Linked DNA regions of Microscilla marina ATCC 23134. The protein of the gene in region 1 interacts with the protein of each later gene in a pairwise test. Links are inferred from orthologs where the notes say so. Each region holds a gene or a part of one and is shown on either strand. Other genes may lie near its edges.

Region 1 (3,317 bases):
CCATCAGGTTAGGCGTCAAAGTTTTGATTTGCATTTTTTATATCGTTTAATTGTGAGATTTATACAACTCAATTCTTAGGCAATTTAGTTATTAAACTCGACAGATTTAACCAAAAACTCAATCAATGAATATTTATGATTTTTTAAAAACAGGCAAGCTCAAAGGTTTAAAAACAGGAGACACTGAATACTTGGTTTACCAAAAATTTGACAAGAAAGTATTGGGTAAAAAATTGTATACAGACTCTCAATATACCGATATGTTTTATTTTTATGCTTTTGGTGGAGCACTTGAAATATGTTTTGTTTTTCACGAGGTAAGTCACTTCACGGTTACCCCCCATAACCACTTCTTTTTTCTGGAATACCAACAACAAAAGCATTGGTTAGACCAACTTGACAATTTTCACGAATTTGTGGAACTACTACACACAATGAACATAGGCTGGCGTTTTTTGAGGCGTTATTGTCGCGACAAACAGCTGGCAATCATTACAGAGCATCATGTAGTGGCATTTTTTGACTATACACACAAAGACAGTGTTGAGGTTGAGTTTCAAGTAAATGGCAATGACCGCTTTGAGCAAGCCGACAAGGTATAAAATAATATAAGGAACTTGTTTAGGAATGGAAAAAAAATAACTTTTCAGTTTGGGAGTAATCTTTCATCCTGATACTTCGTTACTTTTTTTGGCCGTAGCTATGGCTACGCCCGCAAAAAGTGCCTCGTCTCAGAATAAAATCTCTACCCCGAAATCGGTAATTTATTTTCTCACCATTCCTTAGAGATCTACTTCTAGCCCAAAGCGTGCACTTAAATCGTTCAATTTGGTGTGTTTTTCTTTCAAATACTGAAATTTGTCGTAAGGAGTATATATCTTTTTCTTTTTCTCTACATATACATACTTAGAACTAAGGGTTAAAGCCTGGTTATTCAGTTTATTACGCAGGTTTTTTTGTACCTTCTCCAAATACGCTGCGACCACTTTCTCCTGCGCTTCGTCACTAAAAGTGAGGGTGATTTCGTGCCCATTTTCTATAGAAATGTCGCCTGCCGACAAATATTCAGCGGCTTTTCTAGCCTTCTCCCCATCTTGCGGAAAGTTTCTTAAAATGCCCTTAAAGTCATTGAGTGCAAGCAGCAATTCTTTCTTAGTAAAAGGCGTATTGTCAGATGCTTGTACACTCCCATTACTTGTATCTACTTTTAGGGTAACATCAGGCTTATTAGGGATGACGGGGGTTTTGGGATTCTCCTTTTTGGTATATTCCAGCGACATTTTTGCCGGAGGTGGGGCTTGCTGCTGTTGATGGCTGTTATTTTGCTCGGCTACGTTGGTTTCAGGCTTTTTTTTTTCAGGATCAGCGGGGGGCTGTCCTGCAATCTCTACGGGGTTTTGCGCCCAATCAATGACTCTGTTTAGGTTGGCCATTTTCATCAGCACCAATTCTACAAAAAACCTGGGATTTTTACTGCTTTTATAGTGCAAATCACAGTCATTGGCAAGGTTCAAGGCAGATAGTAAAAACGATGCAGAGGCATTTTGGGCTTGTTCAGCAAAACGTTGTTTTACCTTCTCAGAGACCTCAAGCAGTTTTACAGTTGCAGGATCTTTGCACATCATGACATTGCGTAAATGCGCGCCCAAACCCGCAATAAAAATATGACCGTCGAAACCCTTTCTGAGAATTTCGTCAAAGTACAAGAGTACCAGGGGCATATCCTGCGCCAATAAAGCATCTGTTATTTTAAAATAATAATCATGATCGAGTATATGCAGATTTTTTACTACACTTTGGTAAGTAATGTGTCGATCTGCCGAAAAGGTTGTGATCAGGTCAAACAAAGATAAAGCATCACGCAGCCCCCCATCTGCCTTTTGAGCAATTAGGTCAAGCGCATCCTGTTCCGCTTCAATTTCTTCTTTTTGGGCAATATTTGCCAAATGCCCACTCATATCTTTTACCTCAATGCGTTTAAAATCAAAGATTTGACAACGAGATAAAATAGTAGGGATAATTTTGTGCTTTTCGGTAGTAGCAAGGATAAAAATCACATATTCGGGAGGTTCTTCCAGAGTTTTCAGAAAAGCATTGAACGCCGAGTTAGACAACATGTGCACTTCATCTATGATGTATACCTTGCGTTTGCCGCTTTGGGGTGGATAGCGCACCTGATCTACCAAGTTACGAATATCGTCAACACTGTTGCTAGAGGCAGCATCTAACTCATATACATTCATCGAACCTTGGTTCTGAAAACTCACGCAAGACTCACAGGTACCACAGGCTTCAAAATCTTCGGTAGGAGTCAAACAGTTGATAGTTTTGGCAAGGATACGCGCACAGGTGGTTTTGCCTACCCCACGAGGACCACAAAACAAAAAGGCTTGAGCTAGTTGGTTGCTCTTAATTGCATTTTTGAGCGTAGTGGTAATGTGTGATTGACCAACAACTGTATCAAATGTGGCAGGGCGATATTTACGAGCCGATACTACAAAGTTCTCCATAAATGCAATTTAACAATTTTCTCGAAAAAACGGGTGGCAAAAATAGCAAGTTTACTTGAACGCCCCAGTGAATTGGGTTAAAAATATTGGGAGTTTTTCCCAAAAAAAATGTGTGAGCATTCGTATATTTGATTCAACCACCCACTAAACCCAACAGTATGAATAGTCTACTTACAACCCAAAAACCTCGTACTCATGGGGTAAAATATCCTCACTATAAACAAGTGCTTGCCCAGCTCACCTCTGAGCAGGCGAAGGTTGTAAACACCCAACAAATTCACGGAAGTAAAACATCGCAAGAATGGCTCGACTTATTTCAAGGTATTCTTTTGTATAACCAAACCTTGAGTGTAAAACTAAGTAATTTTAGTTTTTGGACAACTATTGTAGGCATCCCTTTGGGTTTACTCATCTTTTTTGTAGGACCAATGGTTTTCATTTTCGTCTTCCATAACTTAAGCCTTTGGTCTATGTTCCCTTCATTTTTGGTCATGTTTGTCATTTTCAGGACCCATACATACATTACCCAACTTCACAGCAAGCTATTAGCCGATTATTTCCAAGACATTATCGTTCCTCTGATGATCATATTACACGAAGAAACTGCTGTCGATACTCGTATAACCCTTCACGTAGACTTGAGACATCAAACAGACGAAGAACACTTTGCGAAATATATAAATCGCTATAAATGCTACCACTGGCAAATGCTTCATCTGTCTACCCAACTGTATAACGAAGCAAGCTTAGACCTAAAGGTAAATATAAGGCTATATGACAAAGTAAATAAGCCTAAAGCAAAAAGAA
Region 2 (5,053 bases), on another replicon or contig:
TTTCACTTTAATGTTAAATCACCAGGCTATAGAAATGAAGCCAACCTGATTGCATTGTATATGACAAAACTTTATACTTCATCCAGCTACAGCCTCAATACCAGGGTTTTATCAACATATCCTTCTTTTACTATACCTGCCTAATGTGGGTAATCAGCTATCCACTTTAGCCAAAAAAAATGCCTCTGACGAAAGAAAAAGCAAAGAGGAGAGTACTCACAACGCAAGATGTAATCTTTATCAACATACCCTATTGAAGCCTTTCAAATCCCTCTTTTTTTTCGTAATTTAGAAGCTGCCTTAAAGTTAAGATTTCAACATGAGCGCCCTTAGGGGCTTAACTCATTGACTATAAAAAGACTCGCTGCATGTATTTAATTTTTGATACGGAAACTACCGGGCTTCCAAAAGATTTTAATGCGCCACACACCGATGTGGACAACTGGCCAAGGTTGGTACAAATTGCCTGGCAGTTGCACGACTACAATGGTAAGCTTGTCAGTGCCGAAAATATGATTGTAAAGCCTGAAGGTTTTACGATTCCTTTCAACGCTGAAAAGGTGCACGGTATTTCTACCGAAATTGCTTTGGAAGAGGGCTTGCCGCTGAATGAAGTGCTCGAAAAATTTGCGGTTGACATTGCCCGTTCCGAACTCATCATTGGTCATAACATTGGCTTTGATGTAAACATCATGGGAGCTGAGTATGTGCGGACTACTGTAGATAGTAAGCTTCACGAAGTACCGACTTATGACACCAAAAGCGAAGAAACCGCTGAGTATGTAGGCATTCAGGGGGGACGAGGCGGTAAATTTAAATGGCCTACCCTTACCGAACTTCACACCAAGCTTTTTAGTGAAAGCTTTGACGATGCCCACGATGCAGCATATGATGTGTTGGCAACTGCCCGTTGTTATTTTGGCTTGATCTCAATAGGTATTGCTCCACCCCTGGGCGACCTGGAAGCAGATGCTGTGGTGTATGAGCCTCCAGTGCTCGATGCTGCCAACTTTGAGAAACGTAAAAAGAAAAAAGGGATTAAAATCCCGGAGATATTTAAGGGAAAAGTAGATAAATTTATCCCTTTTTCTCACCTGCATGTACACTCTCAGTTTTCTATTTTGCAAAGTACAGCCAGCGTAGGCGGTTTGATCAAGTTTGCTAAAGAACACGGCATGCCTGCCATTGCTTTTACTGACCATGGCAACATGCACGCGGCTTTTAAGGCTGTAGGCGAAGGCGCCAAAAATGATGTAAAGGTGATTATTGGCTGTGAGTTTTATGTGGCTCAAGAGCGTACTAAGACTAAATTTACCAAGAGCGATCGCGACCGAAGATTTAACCAAGTATTGCTTGCCAAAGACCAGGAGGCTTACCACCGCCTCGCCAAACTAAGCTCTTTAGGCTATATAGAGGGTTATTATGCTGGTTTTCCACGGATTGGCAAAGACCTGATAGAAGAATATCACGAGGGCTTGATTGCCTTGACGGGTAACTTACAAGGCGAGATTCCTGATTTGATATTGAACCAGGGCGAGCACGAAGCAGAAGAGGCGTTTAAGTGGTGGCATAACTTGTTTGGCGATGATTTTTATGTGGAGATTATGCGCCACGGACAAGAAGAGGAAGAACGGGTAAATGAGGTGTTGCTTAAATTTGCGGCAAAATATGGGGTAAAACCCATTGCTACCAATAATGTGTATTACATTGGTGATGAAGATGCCGATGCCCACGACTCGCTGCTTTGTGTAAAGGGAGCTGACAAGAAAAGTACGCCCAAAATGTTTACGCCTGATATAAAGCGGCGTAACCTGCGTTATGGAATGCCCAATGAGGAGTATTACATGAAAACGCCGGAAGAAATGAACGAGTTGTTTTCTGACATTCCTATTGCTCTGGAAACCACTCAGGAAATTGTAGATAAATGCTCGCCTATCAAACTCAAGCGAGACATACTGATGCCTGTATATGAAATGCCGTCTGAGTTTGCTACTCAGGATGATTACTTGCGTCACTTGACCTACGAAGGAGCCACCAAACGGTATGGAGAGATTACAGAAGAAATAAGAGAGCGCCTTGACCATGAACTTAACATCATCAAATCGATGGGGTTTCCGGGGTACTTTCTCATTGTGCAAGACTTTATCAATGCCGCTCGCGACATGGGAGTTTTTGTAGGTCCCGGACGGGGTTCGGCAGCGGGTTCGGCAGTCGCGTTTTGTATTGGTATTACCAATATTGATCCTATCAAGTATAACCTGCTTTTTGAGCGTTTCCTCAATCCGGAAAGGGTAAGTATGCCTGATGTGGATATTGATTTTGATGACGAAGGGCGACAAGATGCCATTAATTATGTAATTGATAAATATGGTAAAAACCAGGTAGCCCAAATCATTACCTATGGTACTATGGCGGCTAAAATGGCCATCAAGGATGTAGCACGAGTGCTGGAGCTGCCTATTCCCGACTCAAACAAACTTGCCAAGTATGTGCCTGACAAACCGGGAACCAAGCTCAAAGACGCCTTTGCCGAAGTGCAAGAACTAAAAGATGTATTGGCAAGGCCTGAAGGCGATTTAGAAAATCAAGTGTTGCGCCAAGCCAAGATTTTGGAAGGGTCGGTCAGAGGTACAGGTATTCACGCTGCAGGGGTAATTATTGCTCCTGATGATTTGCTTAAATATATTCCGGTATGTACCTCTAAGGATGCCGACTTGCTGGTAACTCAGTTTGACGGTAAGGTGATTGAAGATGCCGGAATGCTGAAGATGGACTTTTTGGGGCTTAAGACCCTGACCGTGATCAAGGATGCCCTGCGAATGATTAAGAAAAACTATGACATTGACATAGACATGGACAAGATTCCATTGGATGATCAGGCTACTCTTGAGCTTTACCAAAACGGCGAAACCGTAGGAACATTCCAGTTTGAGTCGGAAGGAATGCGGATGTACCTAAAGCAGCTCAAACCTACCAACATTGAAGACCTGATTGCAATGAACGCCCTTTATCGCCCTGGTCCATTGCAGTTTATCCCCAACTTTATCAACCGTAAACACGGAACTGAAGAAGTTGAATACCCACACGATTTGCTGGAGCCTATCCTCAACAATACTTATGGGATTATGGTATACCAGGAGCAAATTATGCAGACTGCCCAGATTTTGGGAGGCTATAGCCTGGGGGGTGCCGATTTGCTACGCCGGGCAATGGGTAAAAAGAAGCTTGAGGAAATGGACCGCCAAGAGGTCATTTTCATGAAGGGAGCCAAAGAAATTCATGGGATTCCTGAAGAGAAGTCGAGGAAGGTTTTTGAGGTAATGAAAGAGTTTGCCAAGTATGGTTTTAACCGTTCGCACTCGGCAGCTTATTCGGTGGTGGCTTACCAAACGGCTTACCTCAAAGCTAATTACCCTTCTGAATACATGGCATCGGTGCTTACGCACAACATGAATAACATTGATAAGGTTACTTTCTTTATTGATGAAACCAAAAACATGGGGCTGCAAATACTGGGACCTGATGTAAACGAAAGTGAACAGAGCTTTACGGTAAACCCAGTAGGGCAAATTCGTTTTGGTTTGGGCGCAGTAAAAGGCACTGGCGACGCTGCCGTAGAAAATATCATAGAGGAGCGCAAAAAGAACGGTCCTTTTAAGGATATGTTTGATTTTGCCCGTAGGGTAAATCTGCGAACGGTTAACAAAAAATCTTTTGAGTGTTTTGCTCAGGCAGGGGCCTTCGACAATTTGGGCAAACTACACCGGGCGCAGTTTTTTGCTGCTATGCCCAATGATACGGCTACTTTTTTGGAACGCATCATCAAATTTGGCAATGCTTATCAAAAAGAGATAGAAAATGCCAAAACCTCTTTGTTTGGGGCAAGCGGGGCGGTCACTATAGCCCAGCCCAAGGTGCCTTATACCGAGCCCTGGAGCCAATTGGAAAAGCTGAACCGTGAAAAAGAAGTGGTAGGTTTTTATATGTCGGGGCACCCACTAGACCGATACCGTGCCGGAATGAAAAAATTTGGTGCGGTAGCCCTTGATAAAATAGAGTCTTTTCAGCACCAGGAAGTGACTGTAGCCTGTATTGTGACCAAAAAAGAATTAAGGCAAACCAAAAATGGCAAACCTTTCACCTCTTTTAGTATAGAAGATTACAGCACGTCGATGGATTTGGCTTTGTTTGGCGAAAGCCACGAAACATTAAGCGATCTGATTGAGGTAAATCAACTGATACTGCTCACGGGTAAAGTACAAAAGCGGTATGGTTCAGAAGATCGCTATGAGCTGCGCACCTCGCAGATAAAACCCCTCGAAGAGATGCAAGAGAAGATGTGTCGGGGGTTAGTTATTCAGGTAGACATTGCCAAGCTAAACGATGAGCTCATGGAAAAAATGGAAAAGGTAGCCCAAGAGAATACGGGTGAACACGAGCTTAAGATTTGGGTGTATGACTTGCAGGAACAACCTACTATGATGGTAGAGCTCAACTCACAGAAATACAAGGTACAGGCAGATGAACGATTGCAACAAAAGTTTGAATCGCTCGAACTGGCTTGCAAAATGGTGTATTAATATAGTTTCACAAGCTATTTATAAATATACAATACTCCGTAGTGATTTTAATCAAAGTTGGTTGCTGGTGATCAGTTATTGATGAATTTAAAAACTATTTAATGGGGTGTTTAGGCGTAAAACCGAAACGCTTTTAAAAATAAAGTGAGTACGCAATTTGAATATAAAGTACTGGTTTACAGCATTTAACAAGGTAAACATTTATTCGAATCAGCTATGGACTATCGACTAAATACTATGGACTATTGAATATATGCAAAAACAAATTTATGCTGCTTACGACGACGAAGGTTTGTTTGTGTATCAGGCATTTAAACCTAAAGTAGTGGCCACTGCTGCGGCTAAAGGTACTTTTGGGACTGGTTTTAATACCAATCGCCTTACCTGGATCAAGCCTTCGTTTGCGTGGGTATTGCAGCGCACCAAGTATGCTACCAAACACCGGATGAACGCGATAGCTCGTATCAAGTTAT

Evidence for each region.
Region 2: the proteins of M23134_RS36540 (region 1) and dnaE interact in binary tests that used the Escherichia coli proteins (3 or more experiments, as listed by UniProt). The link is inferred for Microscilla marina ATCC 23134 from one-to-one orthologs.

What each region holds. Positions count from the first base shown.
Region 1 is NZ_AAWS01000096.1:4,174-7,490, reverse strand. Bases 147-3,143 are described here. They hold M23134_RS36540 (DNA polymerase III subunit gamma/tau), read right to left. Parts: upstream 2,511-3,143; coding sequence 783-2,510; downstream 147-782. Other genes in these bases: M23134_RS36535 (hypothetical protein), read left to right, coding at 2,669-3,143; M23134_RS36545 (hypothetical protein), read left to right, coding at 147-602. Outside these bases: M23134_RS36550 (VOC family protein), read right to left, coding at 1-34; more of M23134_RS36545, read left to right, coding at 126-146; more of M23134_RS36535, read left to right, coding at 3,144-3,317. UniProt on the Escherichia coli protein: Part of the beta sliding clamp loading complex, which hydrolyzes ATP to load the beta clamp onto primed DNA to form the DNA replication pre-initiation complex.
Region 2 is NZ_AAWS01000003.1:250,146-255,198, reverse strand. What follows is about bases 48-4,780. They hold dnaE (DNA polymerase III subunit alpha), read left to right. Parts: upstream 48-368; coding sequence 369-4,580; downstream 4,581-4,780. Other genes in these bases: M23134_RS03670 (hypothetical protein), read left to right, coding at 48-49. Outside these bases: more of M23134_RS03670, read left to right, coding at 1-47; M23134_RS03660 (DUF4291 family protein), read left to right, coding at 4,834-5,053. UniProt on the Escherichia coli protein: DNA polymerase III is a complex, multichain enzyme responsible for most of the replicative synthesis in bacteria. This DNA polymerase also exhibits 3' to 5' exonuclease activity. The alpha chain is the DNA polymerase catalytic subunit.